DNA from 3 places in the Paenibacillus sp. J22P15 genome. Region 2 is predicted to be linked to each of the others. Evidence: riboswitches for the same ligand, from Rfam matches in the RefSeq annotation. Region 2 holds a riboswitch; each other region holds the start of a gene.
The links. A riboswitch is a leader RNA that binds a small molecule or an ion and turns the genes downstream of it on or off. The one in region 2 is predicted to bind cobalamin.

Region 1 (7,886 bases), on a different contig from region 2:
GATACAGGCTTTCGTTCTAGATATGGCTGCGGACGCCGAGAAATACGATTATGCAGGTTATATGCCATTTAGCTTCTGGAAGACTGTGGAGACCTCGACGATTAGCGTTAAGCTGAAAGCTGCGGGACAAGGGGTATTCTCTGCATGGCAAAATCTCCTTTCAGAGAAACTCATACAGTCGGTTATGGAAGAAACGCGAGCAGGTGAGGTTGCAATCGTTATCGTTTCCCTATTGGAAGGAGCACTCATATTGGCTCTAACTCACCGAGACACGCAACCGCTATTAACCTCAGCAAAATGTATACCTTACATCATTCATAAGTGTCCTTCTCTTTGAGAAGTCATGAATATAGGTTAGACAGAAAATAGGAGAGTGGAAAGCTTGCAAGCAACTATGACAGCATCAAAGCAAGATACGGGTCAGCAATATAAAGTAATCCCCATCATGATTTCATTATTACTAAGTGGATTTATAGGTATGTTTAGTGAAACGGCGTTAAATGTAGCACTTAGTGATTTAATTCGCGTCTTCGACATAACGGCGCCAACCGTGCAATGGTTAACAACGGGATACCTGTTGACGCTCGGTATTTTAGTTCCGGTATCAGGGTTGTTGCTGCAGTGGTTCTCGACAAGACAGCTATTTATTGCGGCAGTAAGCTTCTCTATATTGGGTACACTGGTAGCAGCACTCGCTCCAAACTTTGAAGTGCTTATGACCGCGCGTGTTATACAAGCTATAGGTACAGCGCTTTTGCTACCCCTTATGTTTAATACGATCCTTATTATTTTCCCTGCTGAGAAGCGGGGAGCAGCGATGGGTGTTATCGGTCTCGTTATTATGGTAGCGCCTGCTGTAGGCCCAACGATTGCAGGACTCTTAATAGAGAATATGACATGGAACTGGATTTTCTGGTTGTCACTTCCGTTTCTTATTATTGCACTTTTGTTCGGTATTATGTTTATGCAAAATGTATCAACGATAACGAAGCCGAAAATTGATATCTTATCACTTCTCTTCTCTACACTCGGCTTTGGCGGCATTGTGTTTGCCTTCAGCAGCGCAGGTGAAGGTGAAGGTGGATGGGGCAGTACAAAAGTAATTGCTACAATGGTTGTCGGTATTGTATCACTCGTTATTTTTGCAATTCGTCAATTGACGATGAAACAGCCTATGATGAATTTACGGGCATTTAAGCATCCTATGTTTGTTGTAGGAACACTGATGGTATTTATTTGTATGATGGTCATTTTATCATCCATGCTCGTTCTTCCAATGTATTTGATTAGCGGTCTTGGACTTAGCGCGCTGACAGCAGGTCTCATTATGCTGCCGGGTGGACTTATTAACGGAATCATGTCTCCGATCATGGGAAGCCTGTTTGATAAATTTGGTCCTAAATGGCTTGTAATTCCAGGACTTGTCATCGTTGCTGCTACACTCTGGTTCTTCTCAGGTATAACGACAGCATCGACTATTACATTGATTATTGTACTTCACTCTTGCTTGATGATTGGTATTTCTATGGTATGGATGCCCTCGCAGACAAATGGTCTTAACCAGCTGCCTCGCGAGCTGTACCCGGATGGTACTGCGATTATGAATACGTTGCAGCAGGTTGCCGGCGCTATCGGCACAGCGGTTGCTGTAAGCATAATGACCTCAGGCATGACCAGCTTTATGAAGGATGCAGCCGATCCATCTGATCCTGCCAATGCACCGCTTGCATTGACAGCCGGCATTCAGAATGCATTTATTTTCGCGATGGTCGTTGCGATTATTGGCTTGATCGTTGCTTTCTTCATTAAACGGGTTCATGTGAGCAAGCAGCACTAATTGAAATAAATAAATGAGACAGCCTCTTGATTGATGAGGCTGTCTTTTTTAAAATTAACGATTGACGATGAGAAATATTATCAATTACAATGGTTGAAATCATGCTATAGACAAGCATAGCGATATCAAAGGCGGATCAATCCATGAAAAAGGTGTTACTAATTGAAGATGAGAAAAATTTAGCGCGATTTATCGAGCTTGAACTGCGTCACGAATCGTTTGCGACAGCTGTCGCTTTTGATGGAAATAGCGGTCTGGAGCTTGCACTGCGAGAAGAATGGGATGTCATTTTGTTGGATCTTATGCTGCCGGGCATGGACGGTCTTGAGGTTTGTCGTCGCATCCGTGAAACGAAAGCTACGCCGATTATTATGCTAACTGCAAGAGATAGTGTGACTGATCGAGTAACGGGCCTAGATAGCGGTGCAGATGACTATATTCCAAAGCCATTTGCGATTGAAGAGCTGCTCGCTCGGCTTCGCGTTGTATTTAGGCGTCAGGAGAAAATTACCTTGGAGCAGCGATCGGTTTTGGCATTTGGCGAGTTAAGTGTTGATTTAGATGCTAGAGTCGTAAGCAAAGGCGAGCACATTATCGAGCTGACGAAGCGGGAATATGGCCTGCTGCTCGCTTTTATGGAAAACCCTAACCGAGTACTTTCTCGGGAAATGCTGCTTGATAAAGTGTGGGGGTACGATGCAGCAGTTGATACCAACGTAGTTGATGTTTATGTGAGATATTTACGCAACAAGATTGATGCCCCAGAAGAAACGAGCTGTATTCAGACGCTTCGAGGCATTGGGTATGTGATGAAGAAATGAGCAAGCTGCGCGTATGGTTTTCCCGTATTCCGATTAAGTGGAAACTGACATTATTCCAAATACGAGTCGTCTCGCCGCTGCCATTAGCGATCGAATCATTCAAATCCCGTATAGACAAACCCCTGTTATCTCGATATGATTGATTAAATAATCGAATACAAGTGTAAAAAAGGTGCAAACAAACCATGCTTTCGTTTGCTTAATAGGGAAGTCCGGTACTATTCCGGCGCGGTCCCGCCACTGTATGTGAAGAGTGCTTCTCTCCAAATGCCACTGTCCGCTCGTAGGATGGGAAGGCTGGGGAAGCGCGTTGACGCACGAGCCAGGAAACCTGCCTTTTTTATTTTGTTTCTCATTCTTCGGGGGGTAAGAATGTGGAGGCGTAATCGTTTTGCAGAACGCATCATATATTTTATTTATGTGCCGCAGCTATTCTTTCATTCGACTTGCAGATCCCCTTACATTAAGGGGGTCTTTTTTTATTTATTAAGTTTTGTGATTAGGACGAAAAGGAGTAGAAAAGGGACGATGGAAATGAACGCAAAAAGATGGCTGCTTAGCTTATTAACTTTACTAATGGTTATCGGTATAATATCAGGCTGTTCTAGTCCGGGTCAAAACGTTAATAATCAAGCCAATAATAAGCAATCTGGCCATCAAGTGCTAGAGGGAAATGAAACGACTGATGAAAGTGCGGAGCAGTCCTCGGTTGTGACTCCATCGGCAGCGCCTGTCGGGTCGGAGCCGATTAGCGGTGGTGAAAATCAAGATAAGGATAAAGACAAGGCAACACAGCCACCAGCTGATAAACAAGCAGCATCTTCACCGAAGCCAAAGCCTACGAATGTGCCGAAGTTGGATGATCCGATTTCGAAGCCGACGGTTAAGCCGAGCAAGGTGGAAGAGTCTGCTTCACCGAAGCCTTCAGCGCCTGCTGAAACGCCGCAGCCTGCACAGACGGTCACGATTTCTATTGTCGCAGACAAGGAGACAGGCACCGTTCTCGCACCAACAGCAGTTGAGATCAAGAAGGATGATACCGTCCTTGAGGTATTGAAGAAAATTACACGAAAAAACAAAATACAGATGGAGTATAAAGGGGCAAAGGCTGGCGCTTATATTGAAGGAATCGATAATATATATGAATTCGATTTTGGCGCTAAGAGCGGATGGATGTATAAAGTGAACGGCGAGTTTCCGAACAAAAGTGCGGGGGCTTACGAGCTTAAGGAAGGCGACGTCATTGAATGGATTTATACGATAGATCTAGGCGAGGATATAGGAGCTAAATTCGATGAATAGCGCCTTTAGTTCCGTACATCCGGTTACAAGCTTCAGCTATTATGCAGGTGTTATTTTATTCAGCATGCTATTATTTCATCCTGCTTTCTTAGTGACTTCACTTGCGGTAATTGTCGTTATTATTGTCATTCATGGCGAAGGGAAGCGGCTGCTGAAGCTGCTTCCCTATTATGCTCTAATGGGCGGCTCTGTTGCTATTCTTAACCCTTTATTTTCTCATCGAGGACGACATATTTTATTTTATTTCATGGACCAACCGATCACGCTGGAAGCGATTTTGTACGGCGTTACGATGATGCTTTCTTTATTATGTATTTTGTTTGCATTTGTATCGTTTCAAAAAATAGTTACGACGGAAAAATGGATGTATTTATTTTCAAGGATCGCACCGAGAATATCGCTGTTGACCTCAATGTCGATTCGCTTCGTGCCGCTCTTCTTGCGGAGGTTGAGCCAAATTACGACTATTCAACGGACAAAAGGTGTCACGATACTTGAGGGCAGTTTAAGGAAGCGGAGTAAGGACGGTATGCTGCTCGTTCGGGTGTTGCTGACATGGTCATTGGAGGAAGCGTTGCAGACAGCGGATTCGATGAAGGCAAGAGGATATGGCGCTGCTAAGCGAAGCTCCTACGTTATTTATCATATGGACCGAAGAGACTGGTATGTCCTAGCGTTCTTGGCGGCAATGGCAATTGTGTGCATTTGGGGCTGGTTTCAAGGGTTTGGAGTACTTACTATTTATCCGCGTCTAGAAACGATGCAGTTTCATAGAGGTGAAGGTATTGCATATGCAAGTTATTGTGCTTTTCTGCTGACGCCAGTCGCACTTGAAGAAATGGAGAGAAGATCATGGAAATAATACATGTGGATGAATTGTCATTCCATTATCCGGATTCAACGGCTGCAGCGCTCGACAACATTACGTTAAACGTGAATCAAGGCGATTTCGTTGTGTTATGCGGGTCATCCGGCAGCGGGAAAACGACGCTGCTTCGACATTTAAAGCAAGAGTCACAGCCAACGGGCAAACGTTCCGGTTCTGTTTTCTTTAATGGGATCAGGCTGGAAGAGCTATCCCCCATTGCTGCGGCAGAGCAGATTGGGATGGTATTCCAAAATCCAGAAAATCAAATTGTGATGGATCAGGTATGGCATGAGCTCGCTTTTTCAATGGAAAATGTCGGTTATGATCAATCGGTTATGCGTAAACGACTTGCCGAAATGAGCCATTTCTTCGGGCTGGATGAGCTGCTAAATAAATCAGTACATGAAATATCGGGAGGTCAGAAGCAGCTTATTAATCTTGCGTCTGTATTGCTGCTGCAGCCTAAACTGCTCCTGCTCGATGAACCTACCTCACAGCTTGATCCTGTCGCGGCGCGTGAATTCTTGCAATTCATTTATCGTCTTAATCAAGAAATGTCTATGACGGTTATTATAAGTGAGCATCGGCTGGAGGATGTTATTCCGCTAGCAGATCGAATCGTTATGATGGATGGGGGCAAGGTGAAATATGACGCATCACCGAGAGAGTTGTGCCGATTGGTAGGCTCAGATGCAGCACAGAACGATATGCCTTACCTGCCTTCTGTAACCAAGCTGTTTTTATCTGCTCAGCTAGCTGGAGAAATGCCTGAAGCGAGTCAAATTCCGATTACCGTTAGAGAAGGAAAACAGTGGCTCGCGGGCAAAGCAGGTATTGATAGGAAAGACACCGTTCTAGCGAGCAGTAATAACAGTCATTCGCAGGGTAAAAAGGAGTTTCTGCTAGCCTGTGATGAGCTCACGTTTAAGTATGAGAAAGCCGGCTCAGAGGTGTTGAAGAAGCTGTCTCTTCATGTGTACAAACATGAATTTCTGGCTGTGCTCGGCGGTAATGGCGCAGGGAAAACGACGATGCTGCAGATGATGGCTGGCTTGTTAACGCCGCAGCGCGGCAAACTGAAGAAGGATAAAAATATTAAAGTCGGTTATTTGGCCCAAAACCCGCTGCTATACTTTAGCTATGATACGGTTGAGGAAGAATTGCAGCGAATGGCAGATTACACGAAGCTTGAGGATAGAGATCGTAAAATAAACAAGTTAGTGGATGCATTACAGATTGCTTCAATTTTGCCAAAACATCCTTATGATTTGAGCGGAGGGGAGCAACAGAGGGCAGCGCTTGCAATCGTACTGCTTGGAGAGCCGGATGTACTTTGCTTGGATGAGCCGACAAAAGGCCTTGATCCTATTGCTAAGCAACGAACTGCGGAGCTGCTGCAACAGCTGCGTCAATTAGGCAAAACAATCGTTATGGTCACTCATGATATCGAATTTGCTGCAGAACATGCAACACGCTGCGCCATGCTGTTTGATGGGGCAGTATCCGCAGAAGGGGCGCCGGCGCAATTTTTTGGAACCAATTATTTTTATACAACGGCTATTAACCGTACGGTGCGGGAGTGGCTGCCAGAAGCGTTGACGACAGAGGATGTGATTGCACAATGGGCAAAATAAAGCTCTGGTTTCTAGCCAGCATTGGGCTGTTCATTATAGCTATGGCGTTGTCCTCTGCAATTACGGATGAGCATTATCTCTTGCTAAGCATCATCCTTCTCTTTGTCACGATGATCCCATTCTTCGCCCGTTTCGAGAGACGAACGATCGAAGCTCGTGAGATCGTTATTCTTGCGGTGCTTGCAGCAATCGCAGCAGTCAGCCGTGTGCCGTTTGCACCCTTGCCAAGCGTACAGCCGACGTCCTTCGTCATCATTATAGCTGCAATTGTGTTTGGCGCGGAATCTGGCTTTATTATTGGCGCAATAGCTGCTTTAGTGTCAAATATATTTCTTGGGCAGGGTCCATGGACACCATGGCAAATGTTTTGCTGGGGCATGATCGGGGCTAGTGCAGGATGGTTGCGTCATACTTGGCTCATAAAAACGAAGACGGGCTTGCTCCTATTTGGTTTTGTATGGGGATTTTTGTTCGGCTGGATCATGAATATTTGGTATATCATCGGTATGCCTGATGCCTTGAGCTGGAATTTTATCTTTATCGCATATATTCAAAGCTTTTATTTTGATCTCGCGCATGCGCTGTCCAATGTGTTTTTCCTCGCTGTGTTTGGTACGAGCTGGATCGCTATTATGCAGCGCTTCAAGAGAAAATACGGCTTGCTGGAATCAAAATAGGTTTTAAGTAAGCATACGGGAAATCATATATACAGAATTAAACGAAGGAGGCACCTGCGGCAGGTGCCTCCTTTTCTGTTTCAATTCACTAAATTATCACACATTAACTCTTTACTGCGACAAAGGGTTAATGTATTATCGTATTAAAGGTTTTTGATTATACAAACAAGGGTGATTTCATTTATGAATGAGAAAATTGAAGTTCAAGCACGGAAGGCTTTGGAAGTAATGAAGCCCTACTCGCCGGGTAAACCAATCTGGGAAGTGCAAAGCGAATTTGGTTTGCAGCGAGTAATCAAGCTGGCGTCGAATGAAAACCCATTGGGACCATCACCGAAGGCGCTGGCGGCTATTCAGGAGACATTGACTGACCTCCATCGATATCCAGATGCCCAATCTCAAATTCTGAAAAAAACGATAGCAGGACATTTTGATCTTCGTGCCGAGCAAGTGATCGTTACTAACGGTGGAGATGAGCTCATTACGTTAGTCGCCGAAGCTTTTTTGGATGAGAATGATGAGATTATTGTACCTGGTCCAACCTTCAGTGAATATGAATTTGGAGCGCAGCTGATGGGTGCTAAAGTCGTCGTTGTGCCGCTGAAGACGGCATTCCAATATGATCCGGAGGCTATTGTTGCAGCAGTGACTGAACGTACCAAAATTTTGTATTTATGCTCACCGAATAATCCAACCGGCACGTATTTATCCCGAAAAGACTTAAAGAACATTCTTGATTCGATTCCT
Region 2 (7,886 bases):
TTGTCATCTGCTTCTTCGGATCAAAGCGCAGCTCCGAGCCGCTTACTCCCACCATGATCTTTGCATCAAATACACGATAGACCGCATCATATGCCCATAATGATATGACGTTGTTATCGACAAATTGCTGCTTTCCATTAGATAAGCTTGTATCTGCCGAAATGTTGAACAAGGATGGCTTCTGCTTAATATAACGGTCGTAAGCGACTAACGCCATCAACGCTTGCTCTGTCGCCATGTTATTGGAGGACTGGCCAAGTGCGTGAGCAAAACCTCCATCTGCTTGCTGAAAACGGAGCAAGCTAGTCACGAGACTTCCATTCTTCTTCATAAAGACTGTGTCGTGAGGATTAATGCCTACAGCTGTCACAGCAATAATGACCTGAGCCACACTCTCGCTGTTTTCTTCGCCAAAAGCAGAGAAGCCTCCGTTTACCTGCTGCTCGGAAGACAGCCATTTGACAGCTTTGTCGATTGCGCTCATCACGTTTGCTTGCTCCTTATAAGGTGCAAGCGCGCTTACTGCCATCGCTGTTATATCCAAATTATCCTCGGATTTCACCGAAAGCGGAAATGCGCCGCTGACGTTTTGCTGGCTGAGCAGCCAGTTTATTAACTTCTCACGCGTCCATACCGCACTCGCAGGCACCTCATAGCTTCCGCTATTCAAAGCGATTAGGGCGAATATCGGACCATTCGTACCTTGATTCGTCATTTTCGAATGGTTATAGATGCTTTCGATGAGATTAAAACCTGCAAATATAATTGGATCTTCACCAGCAGCTCTTAACGTAATGGCAATCCGCTCCAGATCAGTGACCTTACGAAATTCACCATTGTTTTCTTTCAAATACTCTGCCAACTGCTTCAGGTAGGTTGCAGATGCTGGTTTGCCTGAGCGAATAAGAGCAAGTGCCTCCCAATCGCTCAACAAATCGTTGTTCATTATTTGCTCTGCGGCTGCGTTAATCTCCTTACTGACATCAATACTTTCAGCTGCTGATACTTGCTCGGCAGACAAATAAAGTGAACATAACATGACCAAAAGCAGACAAAGTCCAGCTATACGTTTTAGCCGTTTTTCAGATAAGAATATACCCTCCATCTCTTCAAAACACGCTCCTTTCGAGAAAAAAAGCTGCCTCATCGCTATCAGAATTCACATAGCTGATGAGACAGCTTCATCCTATATTATAATTTCAATTCATTCAAACGAATGATGACAACTGCAGCCATTTCTCTCGTAACGAGCGCTTGCGGATTAAATAATCCGTTATCGCCTGTCATTAGGCCTTTTTGATAAGCTACATTCACATATGGAACTGCCCACGCTGACACGTCATTACGATCTTTAATCGCAGCTTGAGGTGCGTTAGCATCAGCAAGACCTTTCAGTCTAACGAGAACGGCAGCCATTTCTTGTCTCGTTATCGGTTGATTTGGAGCAAAGGAGGTCGCGGTTACACCAGACATCAATCCTTTTTCCTTTGCTGCTCCAACATAACCGTAATACCAATCCTGCTCGTTCACATCTTTAAATCCTGCATCCGTAAGCAACGGCTTTTCTCCTGCATACTTCACGATCAATGCAGCAAATTCCGCACGAGTTAACTGACGCTTAGGCTCGAATTTTGGATTGTCTGTGCTCGTGCCCTGCATGAAGCCTAATGCAGTTGCTTTCGTTACAGCTTCAAGCGCCCAGCTAGAAATTTTATCAGCATCGGTATATTTAGGTGTTGAAGGATCTGGCTTCACTTCTGGCCCTGTTCCCGGAAGCCCTCCGCCTGATCCTGGTCCACCTGGTATAGGAACCCCAAGGTCAGCACCACCATCCTTCGTATATTGCCAGCGAAGCACATCACCTTTTTTCAATACATATGAACCTGCGCTGTAGTTAGGGAAAACACCATTAACGGAATACATCCAGCCGCTAACGTCGCCATGATCACGCTCAGCAAGTCCGCCAATCGCTTTCACGTAGATGCTTGATTCTGAGCCTGTATAGTCGATTGAAATACCTTTTTCATCAAGAGCACGTTTGATGGCGGTGAAGGCCGTGTCACCTGCTTTAAGTGTTACAGCATATGGAGCAACAATATCCCCGGCATTTATCGACCGTTTTTCAACGGATAATTTAATCGTATCTGCATCTGGAATAGTTCCGCCGCCATCGCCGCCACCTGTCAATGCTGCAGTTGTGTAAGCTAGAAACTCAGTGAAATGTTTCGTTTTAATAACAAGATTTCCGTTATCGTTATAGGCATAAACCTCGTCAGTACGTACCGACGAATCTGGATACTTCTTAATCGCAGTAAATTTGCCCGCTTGATCAACGAAGCCGGCTTCCTTATCGCCTTGTCCTTTTAGGGTAAGGATAACATGTTGATTGAATTGTATTTTTTCGTTGCCGCCTGCTTGAATTCGAACTGCGATTGCATCCACTTTCTTATTATCTGCAGACAAAGCGGTATTCAGCTTAGAAGTTAGGCCGCTATCATCTGTGCTTAAGTTTTTTGGAAGCTGAAGCTTGTTATCCCATGTCGATGTAACAGTTGTATTCGCTGGAATGTCCAGTGTAGTTGTGCCGCGTATAGCCGTTACCTTTGGCAATGCAGTTGATGGGAATGTAACAATGATATTATTCGTGATCGGTGCATCACTTGCTGCTCCGAGTGAAACAACCGTTTCATTCTTATTAATATCAATTGTTTGATCCGCTGTATCACTCACTTCGCGTGGAATTACAACAGAAATTGGATCACTTTCTTTGTTGCCTACTAACGCAGCGCCTAACGCTTGAATCGTAATTGCTCCGCCTGTTGCTGTTCCTTCGAAAGAAATCGTTACTGTATTCTTATCTTGAACTAATGAAGCTACTTTCAGCTCCGTATTCCCTGTATCAATTGTCCAGTTTTCGATTTTGTTCGCTGCATTAGTGAACTCATCGCCAACAAGATTTACATCAATCGTTGGATTAGCAGCACCGTTCTCAATTGTTAATTGCGTAGAAAGAGCCGGATATCTGCTGTAATAGAAGCGGACAACATCATTTTCCTTAAGCTCGTAATCACCTGCACCTACATTTGGCGCAGTTCCATTAACCTCGAACATCCAGCCATCCCAGCCGCCAAAATAACCCGCTTCCTGTCCAGCAATACCTTGGACATAAGGACCATAACTGCTTTCTACGATATTATAGGAGATCGGTGGAGCTGCTGTAGTAAGCGCCTTTTTAAGTGCATCGAGAGCAGTCACAGGCTCGTTATTTTGTTTTAGTTCAACGGTTTTCTGTTCATAAATGCTCTGTGAAATGCCATCGACCTTAACCTTTACATTAACAGAAGTAGGCAGTTTAATTTCACCAATACGATACCATACTGATTTCTGATATTTAATATCAAGTAGAGCAATTAGTGCTTGCTCCGTGGCCATACCTATACCAATATTGCCATAATTAATATTCCATTTAAAAGAACCGTCTCCAATTTCGAACATTTGGTAGGAATTCAGAACCGTCTTATCATTAAAGGTCCATTCATTGGATAATACATCCTCATTTATAGCTGTCAAACCCGATACAACAGCAGACATAGTGTTGGAGTTGTCTCCAAAAACAACTTGTTCTTTGTTTAATGCGATTCCTTTCAAGTAAGCTTTGACTCTAACAATTGCTTGTTGAACAGCGCTATCGCTCTGGTAGTTTCCAAGAGCGAGCAGAGCCATTCCCGTAGAATCTGCGTCATACCCGATTTTCCCATTAGACTCCTTGCCTAATATATAATTCAATGCCTTATTCTTGGCAGTTGCATCCCAGCCGCCAACATCACTTCCAAGCTTTTCGCCCGTGTCGAGTGCAAGCATCGCCCACACATGTTTGTATATTCCACCAATTTCTCCGGTATCTGTATTTTGCTGCGCTGCCAGCTCCGCATAAAGATTTCGATCCGTTTCCCACGCATGCGCAGGGTCTTCACCCATAGCGAGCAATCCAAATATATAGCGGATATGAGTTGTGTCGTAATCATCAGGCTTCAGCCCAGGATCCACGGTCTTCCAACTAGGCAGCTTCCAACTGCCATCCTGCAAATTTTCTCCCGCACCCCATAGGCCAACAATTTCCCACCAAGAACCCAAGGTCCAATTTCTATTTTTATAATATTGAACCGTCTTATCGATCATTCCTGTTAATGAAGCATTCGCAGAATGATCTGCCGCTTTACCTACTTGAGGTAAAAATAAAGTAAACAACAATACAAAACTTAAAATAGCAGGCAAGCTCTTTTTCATAAATCTCTTCAATGTAAGCAATGTTTTCTCTCCCTTTTTCTCATTTCTAGCAACAAAAAAACATCTTTCCGTTTGTGGAAAGATGTTTGGGCTGACACGTGTGCAAGAAAGCATAGGAATCCACCTACTGCTGAAGCACGAATAAACATCCCCCTCCCATCCTCGTGAGAAATATAGAGCGCTCCTATGGCAGGTCTCCTGGCTTCGCTTCATTGCTAGACTATCTCCTTCCCGTCACAATTGGACAGTGGATAACATGATAGTCAGCTCAGCGATACAGTGGCGGGACCGCGTCGGACTTTGACCGAACTTCCCTATTAAGCTGCTTGTGAATAAACCATTCACGGCAGCACCATATTAGCTATTCTATGAAATTGTAAATGCTTGATTTGTGCATTGTAACAAATTTGAATGGATTAGACAAAGGTTCTGTACGTTTTTCTTTCAGTTGTGAATTTCACAGCTGTATTCTAATCGATTTTAAATCTCTTAATAGACCGCTGAAGCTCCTCCGAAAGCTCATTTACGGACGATGCAAGCTGCAGCGTCTCCGCAGCAAGCTGATTCTGGCGTTCGGTATCTACTGCCGATTGAGCAGCATGGTTTGAAGTATCCTTGGCTACTTGTGCCATCGTCTCGACTGAGGCACTTACTTCTTCGCTGCCTGCCGCCATCTCCTCTGTTGAAGCCGACACGTCCTCGATTTGTGATGCAACCTTGCTGGACTCCTTCCATATGGTATCAAAAGACTCCTTCAGCTTATGAACAATGTGCAAGCCTTGCTCCATTTCTTGCTCACCCGTATTTACTGCGCTGACGGCGTTATTTGTTAACGCAAGCACATCATCAATCGTTTCTGCAATTTGACCAGCATGAGCCGAAGCCTGCTCCGCCAGCTTTCTAATCTCACTCGATACAACCGCAAACCCTCGACCATATTCTCCTGCGTGAGCTGCCTCGATCGCAGCATTGAGAGCGAGCAAATTTGTTTGATTAGCAATAGCAGCTATTGTGCCTGCCATTTCTTGAATTTCTGAAGAGCGCTCATTTAGCTGGCCGATCACTCGTGATATCGAAGCAGTTGCCGCGCCTAGTCGTTCCATTTGACCCACAGCATGATCAACCTTCGAATAACCTTGCTCCGCTGCAATCAGCATGTCGCCGGATGCTTCTGACATTACGCTTGAAGAATAGGCAATTCTTCCAACACTCGTCGCCATATCCTCCATTGACCTAGCCGCCTCAACTGCTCCATCCGCTTGGTTTCCAGCGCCTGCTGCCATCTCATTTACGGATGAAGCAAGCTGAGAAGCAAGCTCTCTGCTCTGCTTTGAACCAACCCCAAGCCTGCCCGCAAAATCTGAGACCGAAGCTGCATTGTTACGAATGGTCCGCATCAAGCTTTGCATATGGGCGATAAAATGATTGATTTCTTCTCCCAAACGAGTAATTTCATCATTACCTTTGTTTTCGATTCGGTAAGTGAGATCCGCTTCGCTGGAATTGAGATTGACAGAAGCGTGGACGATTTTACGAAGCTTTCTTCCCACCATGAATTGTGACAGGAAAAATAAAACGACTAATACTACTGCCATTAATCCGCCAAATTGCATCATTACTTTCGTTCTTTCAGCTGCAATCAGCGCATCTTCCTTTTCTTTCGATAATGCGACACGTACGGCTCCCCAATGCTTGCCATCAATCATTAAAGGATAGGAAATATCCCACGCTTCCACCGTTTTCCCGTCAATAAGCCGGTTATATTTCTGCAAAAATATATCGTCCTCATTTGTGTTCTTGGCAGCATTGTAGCCCGTTTCATCATTAAAAATCCGATTGGCTCGATAATTTTGGCTTAATAAGCCTACATCTCCCCAAGCATCCGCAGATTGTTCTCCTACAGCGCTATAAACACTGTTATGCGTTGCAATATAGCCAGTGAATGATGGATTGTCTGAGTAGGCCGTCGCCATTGCATAAATAACATTATCATCAGTCATAAAACTATCCATAATGCCTTGCCAGCGTTCATCCGTATAGCGATCATATGCACTATCATATTTCAGCTCGTATTGATAGAGCGGAATAGATTCCCCATTGTACAAAACCGCAGTTTTCTCCGCGTAGGTTGAGTCCTGCCGCCTTTTCTCAGCCACCTCCGTGCTTAACGGATTTACAGTCAATTTATCGTTAAAAAAAATTTGTTTAAGTTTTCCACTATCCCATTTCGTTCCATCCTGAAACACGATGCCCGTGCTCAAGTCCTGCTCGGTTACATTCTCAAGGGTGCGGGCTAAAGATAAAGCAAGATCGCGACCTTTATCGCGGAGCCGCTCTTCTATTACTATACGTGCAGCGTTCCATTCATAAACTAATATCACACTTACGATTACAGCTAATGCAACAGCCATCACTAGCATAAATTTATTCGTTAACGAGCGTAATCCCATCTTCATCTTTCCAGCCCCCATTGTTAATTAAGCTATATTAAACCATTTTAACTAAATTGTTATGCGTTTTAAATCTATTAGATCAAAACTCCTTAATAAATACATATTTATATAATTATTTTTTTAAATTTTTACATTAATAATCATACAAAATACCTAGCCTAACCCTCATTTATTTCATATCAAGCATAGAAAAAAAATCACCCTGCTGCCGCATACAAAGCGACATAGAGTGATTTCGAGGACAGCTGCTTCTCATTACAACAAATTCAAAAGCGGTTCATACACGCCATATAGCAAAATATAAAATGCCGCACCTAGTGCCGCACCGATATATGCTCCATTCAAACGAATACGCTGTAAATCAGTCTCGACTTTGCTTTCGATAAAATGTACAAGCTTCTGCTCGGTGAAGCTGTCGAGTGTCTTGCGAACGATGATCCCAATAATCGCATGTTCCGTATCGATCATCTTATGAACAAACTTTTGCACATATTGCTCCAGCCAGCCCTTTGTTTCATCATTTGCCTTGAACCATTCCCAATAAGATAAAATAAACTGATTGATCAGTTCTTTAATATCCGATTTATTAACGGAATGTTTCTGCTGTACTGCAAGCTGCAATCCCGGTTCACTAACTAGCAGCTGTCTCAAATTACCTAATAACGCTTCAATGGAGGGCAGCAATGAGATTTTCTCGATGACTTCATCTCTCCACTCATTAACAGCAGCCGATACGTCCTCGCGATTTTGCAAATTATCCGCCAGCTGCAATACCATTTCCTCAAGTAAAACGCGAAGCTCATGCTGAGGATTACGCAAATCATTAATAAGCAGCTGCAAATCGTCAAATAACACATTTGCAGCATCGTCGAGATTTAGCGCATTCGTTGATTCTGCGACTTCTACTGCCATTTTCTTGAGCCACTTAGAGAAAATGCTTCCTTGGTTAACGAACTTTTCTTTTTCCTTTCCAAGCAGCTCTCGAATAACGACCTTCGTTTGTTCATCTGCTGCACGAACCGCTGCAAACTCAACGATTTGACTGATCCAGCTTTGGAAATTACCTTTGCTCATAACCCACTTGAGCGCCTTGCCAGCGTAAGGAGACAAACTGACCTTTCCTAAGCTTTTTCGAGCTCTCTCATC
Region 3 (7,886 bases), 340 kb from region 2:
GTCCTGTGAGCTCAGCTCGTTCTTTCTCCAATTCTGTCTTGCTTGACGTACATCAAGAGTTTGCGGGAAGCTGCCGATTGTCGTTGTCGGAAGAAATGGCAAATTCCACTTTTGCTGCTGCAGCTTCTGCCTTTCAGCAAATGGCTTTTGTCTCGTTGACGGATGAGCAGCAACTGCTGCTGCATCTGCCGCTTGACGATTGCGGGCAGGAGAAACAGATAGATTATAAATTTGCTCGCCGTTTAGCTTGAGCTCCTGTGCGCGTAATTGTGCTGTTTCAGAATCAGCTGCATCCGCTGCTTCGCTCAGCCATACGATCTCATCCAGCTTCTCTTCTGCGAATGCCAGCGCATCACGCAGCTCAGCTGGCAGATTTGTTTCATTTTTTGCCGTTACAGGTACGTGCAGCAGACTGCTCGATGACTGAACGATAATACGATCCGCGGGAATAACTGCAGTAATTTTTTGCAACAGCGCAAGCTTTTGTTTGTAGTCCGAGCGCCAAATGTTGCGGCCGTCTACAAGTCCGATACCGGCAAGCTTATCCTGCGGGAAACCGAATTGCTCAAGTGATTTCAGGTTGTTTTCTAACCCGTGTACGAAATCCAACCCGATCGCCTGTACTGGAAGCGCGACTACAGCTTCATAATGCTCTACCGCTTCGAAATACGTTTGAAGCAAAATGTTAAGTGTTGGCGCAGCTTCATTCAGCTTGGCATAAATCGATTGTATCAATTTAATCTCATCCTCCGTTACGGAAGTAACAAGGATTGGCTCGTCGATTTGCACCCACTGTACGCCTTCTTGCTCAAGCTCCTTAAGAATCTGTGCATACAACGGTACAAACTGCTCAACCAGCTGCGGAAGATGCTTAGCGTCATAGCCCTTCGAGAGCTTGAGGAATGTGTATGGCCCAATAATAACCGGTTTCCCTTCAATACCTAGTTTTTCTTTTGCTTCACGGTATGCAAGCAGCGGACGGTTCTCTGTTAAGACCGGAGCAGCGCCAGCAAGCTCAGGAACGATATAGTGATAGTTTGTATTGAACCATTTTGTCATTTCACAAGCCTGTGCTTCCTGTGTGCCTCTAGCCATTGCATAGTAGGTCTTTACTGGAACAGGTCCGCCTTTATAGTCAAAGCGGTCTGGAACGAGGCCAAACATCGCCGAAGTATCCAGCATTTGATCATATAACGTAAAATCATTAACAGGAATAATCGATATCCCTTTATCCTTTTGCAGCTTCAGATTATTCAGCCGAATACCTTCGAGCGTTTTTAGAAATACTGCTTCTTCCAAATCACCTTTCCAAAAAGCTTCGAGTGCTTTTTTCCATTCCCGATTTTCCCCGATACGCGGATATCCCAATACACTGTTTTGTAGTTTACTCATGTCTATAATTCCTCCTAATAAATGTAATAAAAATGAAATGAATGCGCAAAAAGGGCGTCATTACCTTAAAGTAGCAAAGGTAAAGACGCCCGTCGTTTAATTAAACAGCGGTCCTGTCTTTAACACCTCCCTATCTCCCGTAGGTAAAAGCAGTGTCGTTCAAATAGGCAGGTCTCCTGGCTCCAGTATCATCATCGTAAGCTTACCTTCCCAATCGGTTAAGATCAGTGGCATTCACGCTTAGACTCCTCTGTTACAGTGGCGGGACCGCGCCGGTGTTACACCGGACTTCCCTTTTAAGCTCAAGCTTTGGGGCAAGAGCACCTATTTCCACTTATTTCAGTTATTGATCGCTTTTTTCTAGCAATACGAATAACTATACACTCTAACTAATAAATATACAATACTGTGCATAAAAATGTTTCTTATGCAAACGAACAGAAAATCTTATATAACTCCACAACCGCTTTTAGCATGTAATAATACTACTAATCTACTAGTCTCGACACAATTCAGACTAAACGGATGTAGAAACTGTATTATACAATTACGGACAAATAAAATCTACCTCATATAAAAAAAGAGCTCTCCCATCGCAACTTATACTACGAAGGAAAAGCTCTTTCGATGTTGGTGCTGAGCTTACCTAACCAACCAGCCGCCGTCTACAGCCATAATGTGGCCATTCATATAATCGGAGGCTGAAGATGCCAAGAATACTGCCGGACCAATGAGATCCTCCGACGTTCCCCAGCGTCCTGCCGGGATGCGCTGCAATATTTGAGCACTGCGTACTGGATCCTCGCGAAGCGCTTCTGTATTATCTGTACTCATATAGCCTGGAGCAATCGCGTTCACTTGCAAACCTTTGCCAGCCCACTCGCTAGCTAACGCTTTAGTAAGCCCTGCAACCGCATGTTTGCTGGATGTATAGCCAGGAACGTTAATTCCACCTTGGAAAGTAAGCATGGATGCAATATTAATAATTTTGCCGGAGCCCTGCTCGATCATATGTTTTCCAGCAAGCTGGGACAGAAGAAATACCGAATTTAAGTTAACGTCAAGTACAGCCTGCCAGTCCTCATAGCTGTGCTCAGCTGCTGGTGTACGACGAATAATACCAGCGTTGTTAACCAATATATCGATGCGTCCCAGTTCATCTACTGTGCGCTCAATGATACCTGCAAGCTTCGTTCGGTCAGAAATATCCGCCTGAATCGTAATGGCTTTACGTCCGAGCGCTCTTACCGCTGCTGCTGTTTTGTCAGCAGGTGTTTGGTTCGTAACAAGCGCCACATCGGCACCCGCCTCAGCTAGTCCAAGCGCAATCGCTTCTCCAAGTCCGCGTCCTGCGCCTGTAACGACAGCCGTTTTTCCTGTCAAATCAAACAAACCCATTGGTTCAAGTCCTCCCTCTTGGACGCTTTCCGCTATCAGTAAGCGCCGCTTTCATCATCTTAATATTTAGTGACTCATACTTTGCCGCTATGTCTGAATCAATGCCATCGTCTGTAATGATATAATCAACTTCATTCAACTCGGCGAACGTAATTAGTGCTCCCTTATCGAATTTGTTATGATCAGCTAAACAGTACACGATCTTGGCATTATCCATATAAAGCTTTTTCAACTTCGCCAATTCCTCTGTAAATATAGTAAGTCCATATTCCAGATGAATGCCGGTTGTGGAAAGAAACAGCTTATGGACATTCAAACGTTTAATCCAATCCTGCGATTCCGCGCCAATCAATAAATTATTATGTCGATAGCCTCCGGGAATAACGAGCCTGACTTGATCCTTAGCGGTTAGTTCACGGATGATAAGCAAATCATTTGTGAGCACTGTAACAGGCATATTAGGCAGACGCTTTGCCATCTCCAGCGTTGTGCTTCCCGCATCAAGCGCAATAATATCATTAGGCTCGATACAGGAGAGCGCTAAAGCAGCAATTGCCGACTTCTCCCTTTGATGCTTGCTATTCGGGAATTGCAGCGGGTAGAGACTATCCTCGCCTTCCTGCTCAAGCACAGCCCCGCCATGGGTCCGTTTGAGCAATCCCTTCTCTTCAAGCTTCTCAAGGTCCTCGCGAACCGTTTTCTCTGTTACCTGGAACAGCTCGCTTAGCTCTGATACCTTAACAGCTCCAAGCTGCTCCAATTTATCTATAATCTTACGATGCCGTTCGGCAGCCAGCATAGTGCACCTCCTGTAGCGAATATTTCTATTTTAGCTCGCTTGCAGGTACTGCGTCCATGTCTGTAAATGTATAGTTCTCGCCAGCCATCGACCAGCAGAATGTATAATTGCTAGTTCCAACACCGGAGTGGATCGACCATGGCGGCGAGATGATTGCTTGCTCGTTAGCAACAACAAGATGTCTCGTCTGTGACGGCTCGCCCATCATATGGAATACACGAGCATCGTCATTCATATCGAAGTACAAGTATGCTTCCATGCGGCGATCATGCACGTGCGAAGGCATCGTATTCCAAACGCTTCCTGTTTTCAAGCTAGTTACACCAAGCATCAACTGGCAGCTTTGAATGCCATCTGCATGAATATATTTGTAAAGTACGCGCTCATTTGAAGTTTCTTGTGAGCCAAGATGGGACGGATTCGCTTCCTCCACCGTCATTTTGCGTGTAGCGATTTCTTTATGCGCAAGTGCGGAACAGAAATACAGCTTAGCAGGGTTCGCTTTATCAACGCTTGACAACAAAACTTCACGTTTACCTTTACCAACATAAAGCACTTCAAGCTTGCTTAGCTCATATACCTCGCCATCCACGGAAATGGACGCAGGTCCGCCAATGTTCAAGAAACCGACTTCACGGCGCTCCAAGAAATATTCTGTTTTCAGTGTTGCTGCATCCTCAAGCAGAATAGCTTCGTTTACAGGCACTGCTCCGCCAACGATCATGCGGTCATAATGCGTATATGTCATTTTGATTTGATCCTGCTCAAACAGACTCTCAATCAAAAACTCACTGCGTAGACGTTCCGTATCATATTGCTTTACATCGGTAGGGTTTGTAGTATGGCGTACTTCCATTGGTTAAAAGCCTCCTAAGTTTTTTTAGCGTAAAACATGCCTCGCGGGCTTACGCTTATGTTTGTTAATGTTCGTTTTTATAATATCACACATTTACGAACATAAACAGTACATTTTAAACATTATCTTTTCATACATTTATCGTTTGAGAGATGATCAGTATAAAAAAAAGACCTCAATACGCATCATCTGCGAAGAGGTCGTTCATGATTTCAGTGTCATCTATTGGAGCTTCCAGCGGCGATACACATAAATGGACAACATCAAAAACAGTCCGTATACCCCAATCGTGACTAATAAATTTCTCGGGTCGGTCATGAGAGAATCACCTATTATGGCGAACAATAGCATCGCCGGGATTTTGCCGATTGATGAGGCTAAAGCATAAACGGTAAAGGACACTCGGCTTAATGCCGAATACATATTGACCGCTATGGAAGGAATGAACGGTATAAGGCGAGCGAACATAATCGTTAGGAACGCATTCCGTTCAAACATCGCTGTCAACTTGCCGATGCTTTGATAACGGTAGAGAATCTTCATCCCCCATTCCTGATAGCCATATCTGATAAACAGAAACATAACGATCGAAGCTGTCGCTGAGCCTGTCCATGTAACTGCCGCGCCTAACACAGGACCAAGTGCAGCACCGATGAGTCCTCCGATAACGGGATATGGGATGACTGGAAATAGCGCTACCAGTGTCGCCATTAAGGCGACCAGCGGGATATTGTCAGCTTGCTGGAACCAAGTCAGTATTTCATCACCGTAATGATAAATGAGAAAAGCAATAATGCCATATATAGCGGCTAAGCCTATTTTTTTGAGCATGAGTGTACTCCTGAATAGTAGTTGAAACTAGCTTATCATTGTTGAAGGGGAATACGCCCCAAGCATTGTGTCGATTTAGCGATAACCAATGTTCAGTCCTGCATGCACCATATTCGGATTGTACTTGAGCGGCGACCTTTTTGACCTAGCATGGTGATAGGCAAGTACATTCTCCGTCTCGATTACCTTCTGTACAGAAGTTCGACCGCTCAATACTTCATCACAATAAAAATCTTCAGACACTCGCATATTGATAAACTGCCAGTACTCCGCTATCTCCGCCTACATTGCACTTTGTGCAATAGAATTCTCATTCAGAAGCAGCTCCCGCAGCTACGTTGCAGTTTATGCAGTAGAAATCACCATTTTCAGCTTGGTAGTCGGATTTCAGGCTAATTCTATTGCATTTCTGCAACGTAGCCATGCTCTCCGAGTATCATGTCAGGTTTCTAGTGTACTTTCTGCAACGTAGCGGAGAGGAGCATCATCTCCTATCGATACTTTTGAGACGGCCTCATGATTTTATAAGCTTAATTATCGTGTGAAAGATCACGAGTTTATACCCTTTCCTTCACCCATACTGCCATCTCGCCTTTGCCGCGATTGACCCATGCATAATAAGGAATGAAAGTAACATTCTCCTGTTTAAGAATCGTATCTGCATTCGAGCGGTACAACTGCGTGCCCCAGTATGACGCCTATCGATTATTTGTCCAAGTATCGGCTTGAGCAAGCCAAGCTGCTGCTGCTCAAAACAGAGTGGCCAATCGCAGAAATTGCCCAATACGTTGGATTCGAAAACGTCCCTTACTTCTCTAATTACTTTACGCAGCAAATAGGATTGCCTCCAACCAAATTTCGTAAGCAATATATGACGTAAGAGAGATAATAACGATTAGATGTCGGATGATTTTTTAAGAGGATAATGTCCGTTTCAACCAATCATATGCAAGTCGGCCGCTTATTTCATGTGATCCCGGGAATATATCGATTTCCACCTTATCCCAAGCGGCTTCAGCTTCGTAGATCGATTGAATCTCAGTTGAAGCTTTACGAAATCCAGCCACAGGAAAAATAGGATCGCGCTCACCCGATTCGAGAAATAGCGGACGCGGAGCAATTAACCCAATCAGCTCCGGCAACTCCGCATGAACGAGTAAGTTAGGTATGAAGTTATCAATACAATGCTGCACAGCAAAGAGGCTGTCCTTAATTGTATTTGTAAAACCCGTCAAAACTATCGCTTTGATTCGAGCCTCAAGTACAGCAGCAACAAAACCGATCAATGCGCCGCCTGAGAAACCCATTAGTCCAATTCGGCTCGAATCGACTTCAGGTCGTGATGCCAAATAGTGAAAAGCTTTCAACGCTTCGGTTACTCGAAGGCCCGTGAGTGTCTTTCCTAGCATCATAAGCTGTGTCGCCAAACTGTAACAGGAGCTTGGAGCAGACGGGTCAAGAGCAAGATCCGAATGAAGCCTTCGCTCGCCGAAGCCGATCATGTCAGGCGCGATTACGACCATCCCTCGCTTAACCAGCTGCACGGCAAAATGCTGATGAATACCTGGCTCGGCTTCATCTTGTGAGCCGTCTTGCTGCAAGCCTACGATTTCCCGGCTGCCGTAACCATGACCATGAAGCGCGAGCACACTAGGCAGCGGCCCCTTCCTATCGTCAGGAATAAGTACATATGCTGCAAAGGTGAGTCCCGGTGTTGCCGACAGTTCTACTCTCTCTCGAACGTATCCATCACATTGGACACGTTCCAGCAGCTTAGCAGCATATTCAGAATTAGGCTCGAAATGTCCGATCAGCTCCCGCAGCGCAGCTTTTAACTTCGGTCTGCGCTCGTTGCGAAGCTCGCGCATAGAGCGACTTTGATGCCGACTAACCGCATCCTCATAAAGGTTTTCTAAATAAGAATCTCCATTCCACATCATCATCTCTCCCGCCTCATCTACGTATTATTTTTAGAATATTGAACCCGTTATCATTACGCGGAAAGTCCTCAGTTTGTTTATTGTATTTTTATTCTCTTTGTTGTATATTTATACAATGCAATGAATAACCGGGGAGGTACATGTTCATGATTCAAACAGAAAACGCTATGACAGCCGAACTGTTGGGAAAAGCAGAGAAATCGGTTTTATACACAGCAGCACGTCCAAATATCGTAATGGAACGCGGCGAAGGGATGCACCTGTGGGACACAGAAGGAAAAAAATATTTAGATTTTGTCGGCGGCTGGGCGGTTGCAAGCTTAGGACATTCTCCTGCTGCCTTGCAGCAAGCGTTGGCGCGTCAAGCATCACAGTTAGTCCATGCCAGCCCGGGCTACTACAATCGACCTATGATCGAATTCGCCGAGCTGCTGACCAGTGTCAGCGGGATGGATAAAGTTTTTTTTGCAAGCAGCGGGGCAGAAGCTAATGAGAGCGCGATAAAGCTGGCAAGAAAGCACGGTACAGTCCATATGAATGGCGCTTACGAAATTATTACGCTAACGAACAGCTTTCATGGCCGCTCGCTCGCGACGATGTCTGCCACAGGAAAGGAGAAATGGAAAGAGCTGTTCTCACCCAAGGTGGAAGGCTTCAAGCATGTGCCGAT

Region 1: another riboswitch for cobalamin. It lies ahead of AC0YN6_RS11325 (DUF4430 domain-containing protein); the one in region 2 lies ahead of AC0YN6_RS10920 (S-layer homology domain-containing protein).
Region 3: another riboswitch for cobalamin. It lies ahead of metE (5-methyltetrahydropteroyltriglutamate--homocysteine S-methyltransferase); the one in region 2 lies ahead of AC0YN6_RS10920 (S-layer homology domain-containing protein).

Annotation. Positions count from the first base shown of each region.
Region 1 is NZ_JBWDNT010000004.1:66,600-74,485, forward strand. Features, by position in the region: gene AC0YN6_RS11310 (TetR/AcrR family transcriptional regulator) at 1-337, shown strand, start outside; gene AC0YN6_RS11315 (DHA2 family efflux MFS transporter permease subunit) at 395-1,837, shown strand; gene AC0YN6_RS11320 (response regulator transcription factor) at 1,981-2,658, shown strand; cobalamin riboswitch at 2,812-3,011, shown strand; gene AC0YN6_RS11325 (DUF4430 domain-containing protein) at 3,187-3,960, shown strand; gene AC0YN6_RS11330 (energy-coupling factor transporter transmembrane component T) at 3,953-4,822, shown strand; gene AC0YN6_RS11335 (ABC transporter ATP-binding protein) at 4,813-6,462, shown strand; gene AC0YN6_RS11340 (ECF transporter S component) at 6,450-7,139, shown strand; gene hisC (histidinol-phosphate transaminase) at 7,323-7,886, shown strand, end outside.
Region 2 is NZ_JBWDNT010000003.1:559,156-567,041, reverse strand. Features, by position in the region: gene AC0YN6_RS10925 (S-layer homology domain-containing protein) at 1-1,105, opposite strand, end outside; gene AC0YN6_RS10920 (S-layer homology domain-containing protein) at 1,192-4,308, opposite strand; cobalamin riboswitch at 4,459-4,659, opposite strand; gene AC0YN6_RS10915 (methyl-accepting chemotaxis protein) at 4,758-6,743, opposite strand; gene AC0YN6_RS10910 (DUF445 domain-containing protein) at 6,996-7,886, opposite strand, start outside.
Region 3 is NZ_JBWDNT010000003.1:221,056-228,941, reverse strand. Features, by position in the region: gene metE (5-methyltetrahydropteroyltriglutamate--homocysteine S-methyltransferase) at 1-1,392, opposite strand, end outside; cobalamin riboswitch at 1,542-1,735, opposite strand; gene kduD (2-dehydro-3-deoxy-D-gluconate 5-dehydrogenase KduD) at 2,035-2,790, opposite strand; gene AC0YN6_RS09400 (DeoR/GlpR family DNA-binding transcription regulator) at 2,795-3,589, opposite strand; gene kduI (5-dehydro-4-deoxy-D-glucuronate isomerase) at 3,615-4,445, opposite strand; gene AC0YN6_RS09390 (TVP38/TMEM64 family protein) at 4,668-5,276, opposite strand; partial or broken gene AC0YN6_RS09385 (HIT family hydrolase) at 5,421-5,525, opposite strand; gene AC0YN6_RS09380 (hypothetical protein) at 5,834-5,953, opposite strand; gene AC0YN6_RS09375 (helix-turn-helix domain-containing protein) at 5,968-6,156, shown strand; gene AC0YN6_RS09370 (dienelactone hydrolase family protein) at 6,191-7,219, opposite strand; gene AC0YN6_RS09365 (aspartate aminotransferase family protein) at 7,363-7,886, shown strand, end outside.